2 regions of the Mesorhizobium sp. WSM4832 genome follow, and region 2 is predicted to be linked to the other one. Evidence: predicted binding sites of a transcription regulator. Region 2 holds the regulator's gene; the other holds the start of a gene.

Evidence for each region. The regulator LexA, encoded in region 2, represses DNA repair genes until DNA is damaged. The targets are predictions, from matches to a motif close to TGTTCNNNNTGTGTTCNG.
Region 1: AC0L2L_RS00355 (DNA recombination protein RmuC) is a predicted target of LexA. The motif match lies at 2,746-2,763, and genes of this name have one in related genera.

The regions. Positions count from the first base shown of each region.
Region 1 is NZ_JBVVQH010000001.1:72,690-78,696, forward strand. Features, by position in the region: gene AC0L2L_RS00345 (cation diffusion facilitator family transporter) at 3-968, shown strand; gene AC0L2L_RS00350 (GFA family protein) at 997-1,401, shown strand; gene AC0L2L_RS00355 (DNA recombination protein RmuC) at 1,466-2,713, opposite strand; gene def (peptide deformylase) at 2,817-3,347, shown strand; gene AC0L2L_RS00365 (plasmid stabilization protein) at 3,425-3,712, shown strand; gene AC0L2L_RS00370 (PIN domain-containing protein) at 3,709-4,134, shown strand; gene fmt (methionyl-tRNA formyltransferase) at 4,178-5,113, shown strand; gene AC0L2L_RS00380 (GNAT family N-acetyltransferase) at 5,110-5,616, shown strand; gene truA (tRNA pseudouridine(38-40) synthase TruA) at 5,733-6,007, shown strand, end outside.
Region 2 is NZ_JBVVQH010000003.1:233,545-239,551, reverse strand. Features, by position in the region: gene kynU (kynureninase) at 1-1,133, opposite strand, end outside; gene lexA (transcriptional repressor LexA) at 1,586-2,320, shown strand; gene AC0L2L_RS06380 (ComEC/Rec2 family competence protein) at 2,324-4,798, opposite strand; gene gltX (glutamate--tRNA ligase) at 4,900-6,007, shown strand, end outside.

The DNA of each region.
Region 1 (6,007 bases), on a different contig from region 2:
AGATGGCAGGCCACGCCGGCTCGAGAAAAGTGATCTACGCCGCGCTCGCCGGCAACCTGGCGATCGCGCTGACCAAATTCGCGGCCGCGTCCTTCACCGGTTCGTCCGCCATGCTGTCGGAAGGCGTGCATTCGCTGGTCGACACCGGCAACGGCGGGCTCCTGCTCTATGGCATGCACCGCGCAGCGCGCCCGCCAGATCGCGCGCACCCGCTCGGCCACGGACGCGAGCTCTATTTCTGGAGTTTCATCGTCGCGCTTCTGGTCTTCGCGCTGGGCGCCGGCGTTTCTCTCTATGAGGGCATCATCCACATCATGGCGCCGGAACCGGTCGTCAACGCCAGGGTCAACTATGTCGTGCTTGGCCTCTCCTTCCTGTTCGAGGGCAGCTCGTGGCTAGTGGCGTTGAAGGAGTTCCGTCAGCAGAAGGGCCGCCAGGGCTGGTTCGAAGCCGTGCGCCGCAGCAAGGATCCGAGCGTCTACACGGTGCTGTTCGAGGACAGCGCCGCGCTGCTCGGCCTCATCGTTGCCTTTGCCGGCATCCTGTCCGCCGAACTTCTGGAAATGCCCGAGCTCGACGGCGTCGGCTCGATCGGCATCGCCGTCATCCTGGGCGCGACCGCAATCTTCCTGGCACGCGAGAGCAAGGGCCTGCTGCTGGGTGAGCCCGCGTCGCCCGAGGTGCAGGACAAGGTGCTGGCGATCGCCCAGGAGGATCCGGCCGTCCAGCGGGCGAACGGCATCCTGAGCGTCCATATCGGGCCGGAGGAAATCGTCGCGGGTTTGAGCATCGAATTCGAGGATCATCTCACCGCGCCGGAGATCGAAGCCTGCGTCGAACGCCTGGAGGCAAGGTTGAAGAAGGACATGCCGCAAATCTCGCGGCTCTTCGTCAAGCCGCAAGCGGCTGGCACATGGGAGCGACGGCGCAAGGCTATCGCCGAGGCCTCGGAGGAGGCTAGGTTTTGATACAGCGAACCTATCAGGAGGAAGACCGATGAAGATCGACGGCGGGTGCCATTGCGGCGCCATCACTTATGAGGCGGAGGTCGATCCGGAAAAGACCTCGATCTGCCACTGCACCGACTGCCAGCAGCTGACCGGCACGGCGTTCCGCGTCTCGATCCGGGTGCCGGAAGAGGACTACCGCATCACCAAGGGCGAGCCGAAGGTCTATATCAAGACCGGGTCGAGCGGCGCCAAGCGGGCGCAGGGCTTCTGTGGCGACTGCGGCTCGCATCTTTATGCAACGTCGGTCGGCGACGGGCCTAAGATCTACGGCATCAGGGTCGGCACCGCGCGCCAGCGCGACCAATTGGTGCCGAAGACGCAGTATTGGCATCGTTCGGCGCTGCACTGGCTGCCGGAATTCGAGGGCACGAGGATCGTCGAGGAGCAGTAGGAGGCGCGGCGTCGGGCGGGAAGGGACGGGCGCTCGGCTAATCGCCAACGGTGGAACAACCCACCTACTCGTCGCCTTCGACAACGCGCAGCCGCAACTGGCCTGTTTTCGAATCGGCCACGCGTGCCCCGGTTTCCGTCTTGGCAGGGCCACCGTGCGGCGCCTCGGTCTCCGCGAATTCAAGCGCCTCGATCTTCTGGCTGCGCTTGGTCACCTTCGATGTCGACACGAGAATGTCGTCGATGTCCCGCGTCGCCTGGCCGAAATGCGTCTGCAGCCGGCGCACCCGCTCATCGACCCTGGCCACATCCTCCATCAGCCGGATGACCTCGCCCTGGATGAGATGCGCCTGCTCGCGCATGCGGGCGTCCTTCAGGATCGCCTGGATGACCTGGATCGACAACATCAGCAGCGAGGGTGAGACGATGACGACGCGGGCGCGGTGCGCCTTCTGCACGACCGCCTCGAAATTCTCATGGATCTCGGCGAATACCGATTCCGACGGCACGAACATGAAGGCGGTGTCCTGCGTCTCGCCCTGGATCAGGTATTTCTCCGCGATATCGCGGATATGCACCTCGATGTCGCGCCGAAAGGCCTGCGCCGCCGCCTTCTGCATATCGGCGCCCTCGGCGGCGCGGATGGCGTTCCACGCTTCCAGCGGGAACTTTGCGTCGATGGCGAGCGACGGCGCGCTGTTCGGCATCCGCACCAGGCAATCGGGCCGGCTGCCGTTGCTAAGAGTAGCCTGGAACTCGTAGGCGCCGTGCGGCAAGCCGTCGGCGACGATCACCTCCATGCGCGATTGGCCGAAGGCGCCGCGCGTCTGCTTGTTGGAGAGGATCGCCTGCAACTGCACGACCTGGCCGGCCAAAGACTGGATGTTGCCTTGCGCGGTGTCGATCACCGCCAGCCGCTCCTGCAGCTTGGCCAGGCTTTCATGCGTCGACTTGGTCTGCTCGGTCATCGTCTGGCCGAGGCGGCCGGTCATGGCGTCGAGCCGTTGTCCCAGCGACTGGGTGAGCTCGGCCTGCCTAGCCCCGAACACCTCCGCGATCGCGCCCATGCGGCCCTGCATTTCGGCCTGGCTCTGCAGAATATCGGCCATTCGGGCCTCGGTGTCGCGTGCATGGTCTGCCGCCTCAGTCGCGGCGACCGCGCGCGCCTTGGCCGCGCGCCACAGGGCGACGACGAGCGCCGCGAAAAGCACGACCAGCAGGAGTGCGCCGAAACCAAACGCCTGCCCGAGCGTGATCGTGGTGGCGCCGAGCCGCGCGACCGGTTGCGAAAGGATGGTGGTCATGTCGTTCATTTGGGCAGCATAGCCGATTCGCCTCGCCGGCACAGATCAAAACGTGAACGGGCCGAACATGCCCCCGTTGACGCTTTTCCAACGAGGTCTTAGGTGAGACGCCATGTCGATCAAGCCGCTCATCATTCTTCCCGATCCCATCCTGCGCCAGGTTTCCAAGCCGGTGGAGCGCGTCGACGGCGACCTGCGCAAGCTCGCCGACGACATGCTGGAGACCATGTATGACGCGCCGGGCATCGGTCTGGCGGCGATCCAGGTCGGCGAGCCGCGGCGGCTGCTGGTCATCGACCTCGCCAAGGAAGGCGAGCCGCCCGAGCCGCATGTCTTCATCAATCCCGAAATCCTCGAAACCGCCGATCAGCGTTCGGTCTATGAGGAAGGCTGCCTCTCGATCCCCGACTACTACGCCGAGGTCGAGCGCCCGGCTTCCGTGCGGGTGAAATATCTCGACCGCGACGGCAAGTTGCAGGAGATGCAGGCGCAAGGCCTGATGGCCACCTGCCTGCAGCACGAGATCGACCATCTCAACGGCGTGCTGTTCATCGACCACATCTCGAAGCTGAAGCGCGACATGGTGGTGAGGAAATTCAAGAAGCTCGCCAAGGACAAGGCGCCGGGCAAGATGGTGGGGTAAGCCGGCCTTGAACCGCTCTGCCTTGAGCAGGAGCCCCCAGTGTGATATCGATGATATCAGACCAGGAGATATAACCGATGGGCGACATGCTGATCCGAGGCATTCCCGAACCTTTGAAGCGCGAAATCGAGCAAGCTGCCCGCAAGGGCGGCCAGAGCCTGTCGGGCAAGGCCATCGACCTTTTGCGCAAAGGTATTGTCGCGGAGAAAGAGCCTAGACCTGAGCGGGGCGTTTCGGCTTGGGATGCTATCCGCTCGGCATTCGTCGCTGAAAACGCCACCGACGAGGCGTTCGCAGAGATAATGGACGAGATCGAAGCGGAAAGAAAACGGGATTTCGGTCGCCCGATCGAGGATTTCGAGTGATCGTCCTCGACACCAATGTCATTTCCGAAGCCGGTAAGCCTGCGCCCGATCCGATCGTTGCCGAATGGCTTCGTAAACAGGATGTTCTCGAACTCTACGTGTGCGGCCCGGTTATCATGGAGCAATCTTTTGGCGCGGAAAGATTCCTGAACAGGACGGGGTCGGATCGCTATATCCGAGTCCTGGATCATCTGATTTTACATCAGTTTGCCGGCCGTATCGCGGAGTTTGCGGGCTCGTCCCCTCGTCTCGCCGGCAAGCTCCGGGCTATGCGCGAACGAATTGGCCGCCCAATGAGCCTGCCTGACGCCATGATCGCTGCGATTTGTCTGGCGCATGACGCCACGTTGGCGACGCGCAACGTCCGCGATTTCGACGGGCTTGACCTGAAGCTTGTAAACCCTTTTGAAGCGGGCGCCTAAGTCAGCTCGCATTTTGGGCACGAAAACAGGATCGCAAAACGTCATGCCGCTTCGCGTCATCTTCATGGGGACGCCGGATTTTTCCGTGCCCACGCTCCGCGCCATCGCCGAGGCCGGTCACGAGATAGCGGCCGTCTACACCCAGCCGCCGCGCGCCGCCGGCCGGCGCGGGCTGGAGCTGACGCCCTCGCCGGTGCAGCGCGAGGCCGAGCGGCTTGGCCTTGAGGTGCATGCGCCGACGTCGCTAAAGGGCGAGGCCGAGCAGCGGGCCTTCGCCGCCTTGCAGGCCGATGTCGCCATTGTCGTGGCCTATGGCCTGCTCCTGCCGAAAGCCATCTTGGACGCCCCCAGGCTCGGCTGCCTCAACGGCCATGCCTCACTTTTGCCGCGCTGGCGTGGTGCCGCTCCCATCCAGCGTGCCATCATGGCCGGCGATGCCGAGACCGGCATGATGGTCATGAAGATGGAAGAGGGTTTGGACACCGGGCCGGTGGCAATGGTTGAAAAATGCGCCATCGCTCCCGATATGACGGCCGGCGAACTGCATGACCGCCTGATGGCTCAAGGCGCTTCGCTGATGGTGCGGGCGCTCGCGCAGTTGGGGATAAATTGTCTGACATTTACCCAACAGGCAACGGCAGGGGTGACCTACGCCCGAAAGATCGATAAATCGGAGACACGCGTAGACTGGACGCGGCCTGCCGGCGAAGTCCACAACCACATTCGCGGCCTTTCGCCCTTTCCCGGCGCTTGGTGCGAGGTCGACATTGGCGGCCGCATGGAGCGGCTGAAACTGCTTCGCTCGACGCTCTCGGATGGCGTCGGCGAGTCGGGAGGAATTCTCGATGACCGACTGACAGTCGCCTGCGGGGCAGGCGCGGTCAGGCTGGTCGAAGTTCAACGGGCGGGCGGAAGGCCCGCCGCCGCGCAGGAGTTTTTGCGCGGAGCCAAGATCGAAAAAGGAATGAAACTCAAATGAGCATGATGTCGATACGCGCTGCGACGCCGCGGGATCGCGAGGCGATCCGTCTCGTCGAAGAGCATGCCTTTGGCCAGCAGGCGGAAGCCGGCCTGGTCGACGCGCTGGTCACCGGCGGCGATGCCGTCGTCGAACTGGTGGCGGAAGAAGACGGCCAGGTCGTCGGCCACATCCTGTTTTCCAGGCTTTACGTGCAGAATGGCGGCAAGCGCTTCGCGGCCGTCGCGCTGGCGCCGCTGGCCGTCGAACCCTCCTTCCACGGCACCGGCATCGGCGGCGCGCTGATCCGCGAGGCGCATATCCGCCTCAAGCAAGCCGGCGAGACGCTGGCCGTGGTTCTGGGCGATCCGGTCTATTACGGCCGCTTCGGCTACACCCATGCCCGCGCCGCAAACTTCGAGAGCGAGTATCAGGGCGAGGCGCTGCAGGCCCTGGCCTGGGGCGAGGCGCCGGAGACCGGCAAGCTGGTCTACGCTTCGGCCTTCACCGCCTTAGCCGCCTAGAGCATGATCCCGAACCGAAGGTCCGCGTTCGCGAAAATTGGGAACCGGTTTTCGGGCAGGATCATGCTCAATCGAGAAAACAAGGTCTCGTCTCAGACATCGGCAGTTGTCTGAACATGCCGCGTTTTCGGCTCGATATCGAATATGACGGCAGCCAGTTCGCCGGCTGGCAGCATCAGGCCGACCAGCCCTCGGTGCAGCAGGCGATCGAGCAGGCGATCGAAAAGTTCTGCGGGGAAGAGGTAAGAATACGCGCCGCCGGCCGCACCGATGCCGGCGTGCACGCCACCGCCCAGGTGGCCCATGTCGACCTGGCCAGGGACTGGCCGGGCGACAAGGTGCGCGATGCCGTGAACGCCCATCTGCAGGCGGCTGGCGCCCGCGTCGTCCT
Region 2 (6,007 bases):
GTGAAGCCGAAACGAACGGTCGACGGCGCGCGGAAATCGCCGATCACGCCGCGCTCGATCAAGGCGCGCATCACCTGGTAGCCATGCGGATGGGCAAACGACACCTGGCTGCCGCGCTCGGCGCCGCGGCGCGGGCTTTCCAGTTCGAGACCGAAGGCGCCGCATTTGGCTTCGACAAGCCGAATGAACAGGTCCGTCAGCGCGATGCTTTTCTCGCGCACAGCCGTCATCTCGACTTCGTCCCAGAGATCCAGCGCTCCTTTCAGCGCCCGCATCGACAGCACCGGCTGCGTTCCGCACAGGAACCGCCGGATGCCCGCGCCGGCGGCATAGCCCTGCTCGAACGCGAACGGCCTGGCATGGCCCCACCAGCCACTGAGCGGCTGGCGAATGTCGCCATGGTGGCGGTTCGCGGCGTAGATGAAGGCCGGCGCTCCCGGTCCGCCATTAAGATATTTGTACGTGCAGCCTATGGCGAAATCGGCATTCGAGCCGTCGAGATCCACCGGCAGGGCACCGGCCGTGTGGCAGAGATCCCAGACAATCAGCGCACCGGCCTCATGGGCCTTGCGCGTCAGCGCCGCCATGTCGCGCAGCCGGCCGGACTTGTAGTTGACGTGGTTTACCAGGATGACTGCGACACGATCGTCGACCAGTTCCTCGATCGTCGCGGCATCGACACCTTCGAGCCGCAGCACCGTGCCGGGCCGCGTCGAGGCCACCCCTTCGGCCATGTAGAGGTCGGTCGGGAAGCTGTCGCCCTCGGCAACGATCACCGAGCGCTCGGGACGCATTGCGAGTGCCGCATGCAGGACCTTGTAGATGTTGATCGAGGTCGTGTCGCACACCACGCTCTGGCCCGGCGCGGCGCCGATCAGACGCCCGAGCCGGTCGCCGAGCTCCACAGGCATGTCGAACCAACCAGCGGTGTTCCAGGCGCGGATGAGGTCTCGCGCCCATTCCTGCTTCGTGGCCGTCTCGATCTCGCTGAAGACGTTGATCGAAGCAGCGCCCAGAGAATTGCCGTCGAGGTATATAACGCCCTCAGGCAAGACGAAGCGACCGCGCATGGCGCGCAGCGGATCCGCGGCATCCATCGCCTCGACGTCAGCGAGATCGGGAATTCCCATCATTGTGCCACCGCCTCCATTTCGACCCGGCGCCGCTCACGGCCGGCCAAGGGCGGTTGTCTCACCACCGCCGGCGCCAGGGCAAGAACCTTTCGTCCTATGTTAGCTGGTCCATAGACGGCGAAGACCAGGGACCGGAATCATCGCCAGGTTGGCATTTTGGGTTCGTTTCGTTCACGGTGCAGAACGCGCAACGAGGAGCCGGCGCGACCCCACCCGGCACTTTCGTGATGGTGCCGCCTCTTGTTCCAGCTTAAGGATGGGCCGCAAAATCGAGCGGAATCAATACCGCCGCCCGGCGCGCGGCGGCCACGCCGCCACTGGATGCAACATTGTTTCGGCAACCTTAACAAATTCATTAAACTTTAAACGGTTGCGGAACACAACTGGAACAGATAGTGTTTGTTCTGGGTTTGTTTTTCTGATTCTGGTTTGAGAACCCATGGGGGCCGCCAATGCTGACGCGCAAACAACATGAACTCCTGATGTTCATCCATGAACGTCTGAAGGAGAGCGGGATTCCTCCATCTTTCGACGAGATGAAGGAGGCGCTCGACCTTGCCTCGAAGTCTGGTATCCATCGGCTGATTACGGCGCTGGAGGAACGCGGCTTCATTCGCCGGCTGCCAAACCGGGCGCGCGCGCTTGAAGTGCTGCGGCTGCCCGACTCGATCGCGCCTGGCCTGAATGCCGCGAGGAAGTTTTCGCCGAGCGTCATCCAGGGCGGCCAAGGCAATCTCGGCCGTCAGCTCAAGCCGGCAACCACCTCGCGTACGCCGATGCCCAGCAATGACGACGACGCTGTTTCGGCCGTATCGATTCCGGTGATGGGCCGCATCGCCGCCGGCGTGCCGATAGACGCAATCCAGCACCAGACGCATTCGATCACCGTGCCGCCGGATATGATCATGGGCGGCGAGCATTATGCGTTGGAGGTCAAGGGCGACTCGATGATCGAGGCCGGCATCTTCGACGGCGACACCGTCATCATCCGCAATGCCAACACGGCAAGCCCGGGCGAGATCGTGGTGGCGCTGGTCGACGACGAGGAAGCGACGCTCAAGCGCTTCCGCCGCAAGGGCGCCTCGATCGCGCTCGAGGCCGCCAATCCGGCCTACGAGACCCGCATCTTTGGGCCCGACCGGGTCAAGGTCCAAGGCAAGCTCGTCGGGCTTATCCGCCGCTACTGAAATCTATTGGGCTGGTGGCGAAGACTTCGCTTCCGTCCTCTCGGGTTTTTTGTAAGGCGGCAGGCCCCTCGCCTCGCGGGTGTATTTGCGTTGCTCGTGCCAGGGCCGGTATGGCTTCTCGACCGCGTAGCGAACGTTTGGACGCGCGGTTGCCGATTGCGGGTCGAAGAAGACGGCCGCACTGCCGTCACGCGCCAGCTGGCGCTTGGTGACGACAAGCACACGCGGATCGCGGCAGGGATTGTAGGCTGTGGCGTCGTTGATGACGATGAGGTCGGCAAAGCCGCAGGCCGGACGGGCGCTGTCGCGGTTTTCGACTAGTGCGACGATCGCCCCGGAAGGATGCCGGCCGATGCACAGGTCGCCTGTGCAGTAGAAGGGCGAGCCAGGCGGCAGGTCGACGGGATCGGCGATGTCGAGAGCGTCTTTGGAAAATGTCTCCGGCGGCACAATTGCTTCGGCCTTCAGCGCCCGCTTCCAATTGTCCGTGGTGAACTCATTGGAGCGTGCGCGGTTGACGGCGAGCTCGCCGGCGCCGATCGGCATTGCCACCAGATGCGCATCCTCCGAGATAAGCACGTCCGGCGTTCGGACATGCGGGATGACCATCAGGGCAGCGAGCGCGAACGGCATGGCTGCCAATCTGAGCCAGGTGGTGGCCATGGTAGCGATGACCAGCGCGATCGTCGCCAGCAGCACCGACTGGATCGAGATCAACCCGACGGCATCGACCGGTGAGCGCTCGGAAATCCACGCTGAAATGGCGATCATCGCCGTCAGGCCCTTGCCCATCACATAGAGAAAAGGACCGTCGAAGCCGAAGGGCATCGCCAGCGCGCTCAACACGGCGAACGGCATGACAACCAGCGAGACGATCGGCATGACCGCCAGATTGGCCAGCAGGCTGAGCGGTGACACCCGCTGGAAGTGCCAGATCGCGAACAGCAATGTCGCGCTGCCCGCGATGAGCGATGTTATGGCGGCGGCGCCCACTCCAACCGCCAGTTTCCGCGATATGAACCCGAGGAACGAACGCTTTACCGGCGGCGCGGTCGTTTTGCCGGCGCGATAGTCGGCGAAGCCGGCATAGGCACCGACGAGCGCCGCTGTGGCGGCAAAAGACATCTGGAAGCTCGGACCGACCACCTCGTGCGGCGAGACCAGGATGACGGCGATGGCCGAGATCGCCAGGTTGCGCATCGTCAGCGCCGTGCGGTCGAAGAGCACGGCGACCAGCATGACCGCCAGCATGATAAAACTTCGCTCGGCCGCCACCACGATGCCGGAGATCACCAGGTAAGCGGCGATCGAGATAAGCGCGATTCCAGCGGCATATTTCTTCACCGGCCGGCGCGACGAGAAATCCGGAAACAGCGCGAAGGCGCCGCGCAGCAGGACCATGATCGTGCCGGCGACCAGCGCCATGTGCAGGCCGGAGATCGAGATGATGTGATAGATACCGGTGCGTCGCATCGACTCGTTGATTTCTTCCGGAATGCCGGCGCGCACGCCGACGATCAGTGCTGCTGCAATCTCACTTTCGGAACCGCCGATGGTATCCCTGATGTGGTCGGCGATCCCTTCACGCGCGTTTTCTATGGCCGATGCGATGCGCGCGCCGAACGGCGCCCCTGTTGGCGCAATCGAGGTCGGCGCAATCAGCTTTGGATCGCCCAGGAAAAAGCCGCTGCCGCCGATGCCGGTGAAATAGCTGTCGAAGGAAAAGTCGTAGCTGTCAGGCCGGACCGGGCCCGTCGCCGGCAGCAGCTTGGCGTAGCCGGTCAGCATCGACCCCGCTGTCATGTCGGGCGGGATCTTGCGCGCCGACAACCTGACGCGAGCCGGCGCATAGCGCAGCGTCGGATGTGCCGTGGACATGAGATCGATGGTCAGTCGGACACGGCCATTGGCCATCGCCTCGGCGGTGACAAGGCGGCCCGTCAGCCGCGTCTGGATTTCGGACCCCAGCATCGGCGTCGCCATCCGCCAGGTCTCCACCTTGGCCGCGAGAAAGCCCAGGGCACACAAAAGGGTTGCCATGAAGACAAGGTGCGTTCTCTGCCGGGAACGCGAGATCGCCGCGCAGACAGCCATCAGAGCCACCGCAGCAAGCGGCCTGTAGAGATCGGGCTCGGTGCTCAGCGAGAAGTAGTAGATGACGCCCGCGGCCAGGAACACCGGCACCAGCAGGAAGCCGACGCCGCGGTCGACCTCGGTGGCGGCGGCGACGGCAATGCTTCGATGCAGCGCCGAAAGCGAAGCGCGGCCAAGCTGTTTGCGGATTCGGCCGGCGGTGGCAGTTGGCGAGGCTGGCTCTAGTGCACCGCCGCCGGGCGGCGGAAGCTCGGCTGGTGCACGCGGTTGCGGAAGCTGGAATGGCACCGCCTCCGTGGGCGTGGCATGGGCAAACATCAGGCGTTCGCTGACGCCAGCTGTCGTTGTCTCGCCCTCGTCCGCACCCCAGCCACGTCCAGCCATCGGGTCTGCCCCTTGCGCCCCAGACCGCCTATGCTACATGAACGCCAACTGCGCGAAAGCCCGCGCAAAATATGCCGTTTAAGCGCAAGCCTGAGAGTTCCATGTCCGACAAGGTCGTCACCCGTTTTGCCCCCTCGCCGACAGGCTACCTGCATATCGGCGGCGCGCGCACAGCGCTGTTCAACTGGCTTTATGCCAAGCACACCGGCGGCACGATGCTGCTGCGCATCGAGGACACCGATCGTGAGCGCTCCACCGAGGCCGCAACCGCCGCCATTCTCGACGGGCTGACCTGGCTTGGCCTCTCCTGGGATGGCGAAGCCGTCTCGCAGTTCGAGCGCGCGCCGCGTCACCGCGAAGTGGCCGAAGAGCTCGTGCGTATGGGCAAGGCCTATTACAGCTATGAGACGCCGGCAGAGCTCGAGGCAATGCGCGAGGCAGCTAGGGCCAAGGGCCTGCCCCCGCGCTACAACGGCCAGTGGCGCGACCGCGATCCCTCCGAGGCGCCCGCGGGCGTCAAGGGCGCGATCCGCATCAAGGCGCCGACCGAGGGCGAGACGGTCGTGCACGATCGCGTGCAGGGCGAGGTGCGCTTTCCCAACAAGGATCTCGACGACTTCATCATCCTGCGCTCGGACGGCAACCCGACCTACATGCATGCCGTCGTCGTCGACGACCACGACATGGGCGTCACCCACATCATCCGCGGCGACGACCACCTGACCAACGCTGCCCGCCAGACGGTGATCTACAACGCCATGGGCTGGGACGTGCCGTCGATGTCGCATATCCCGCTGATCCATGGCGCCGACGGCGCCAAGCTGTCGAAGCGGCATGGCGCGCTCGGCGTCGAGGCCTATCGCGCCATGGGCTATCTGCCGGAGGCGCTGCTCAACTATCTGGCCAGGCTCGGCTGGAGCCATGGCGACGACGAGGTGATGTCGATCAAGGATATGATCGCCTGGTTCGACATCGGCGACGTCAACAAGGGCGCGGCCCGCTTCGACTTCGCCAAGCTCGAGGCGCTGAACGGCGTCCATATGCGCAAGATGGACGATCAGGCGCTGTTCGATATCTTCGTCGCCACCTTGCCCTATCTCGAAGGCGGCCCCTTACTTGCGGCAAAGCTCGATGATAGGCGCAAGGCGCAGTTGCTTGCGGCCATGCCCGGCCTCAAGGAGCGGGCCAAGACTCTTGTGGAACTGGTCG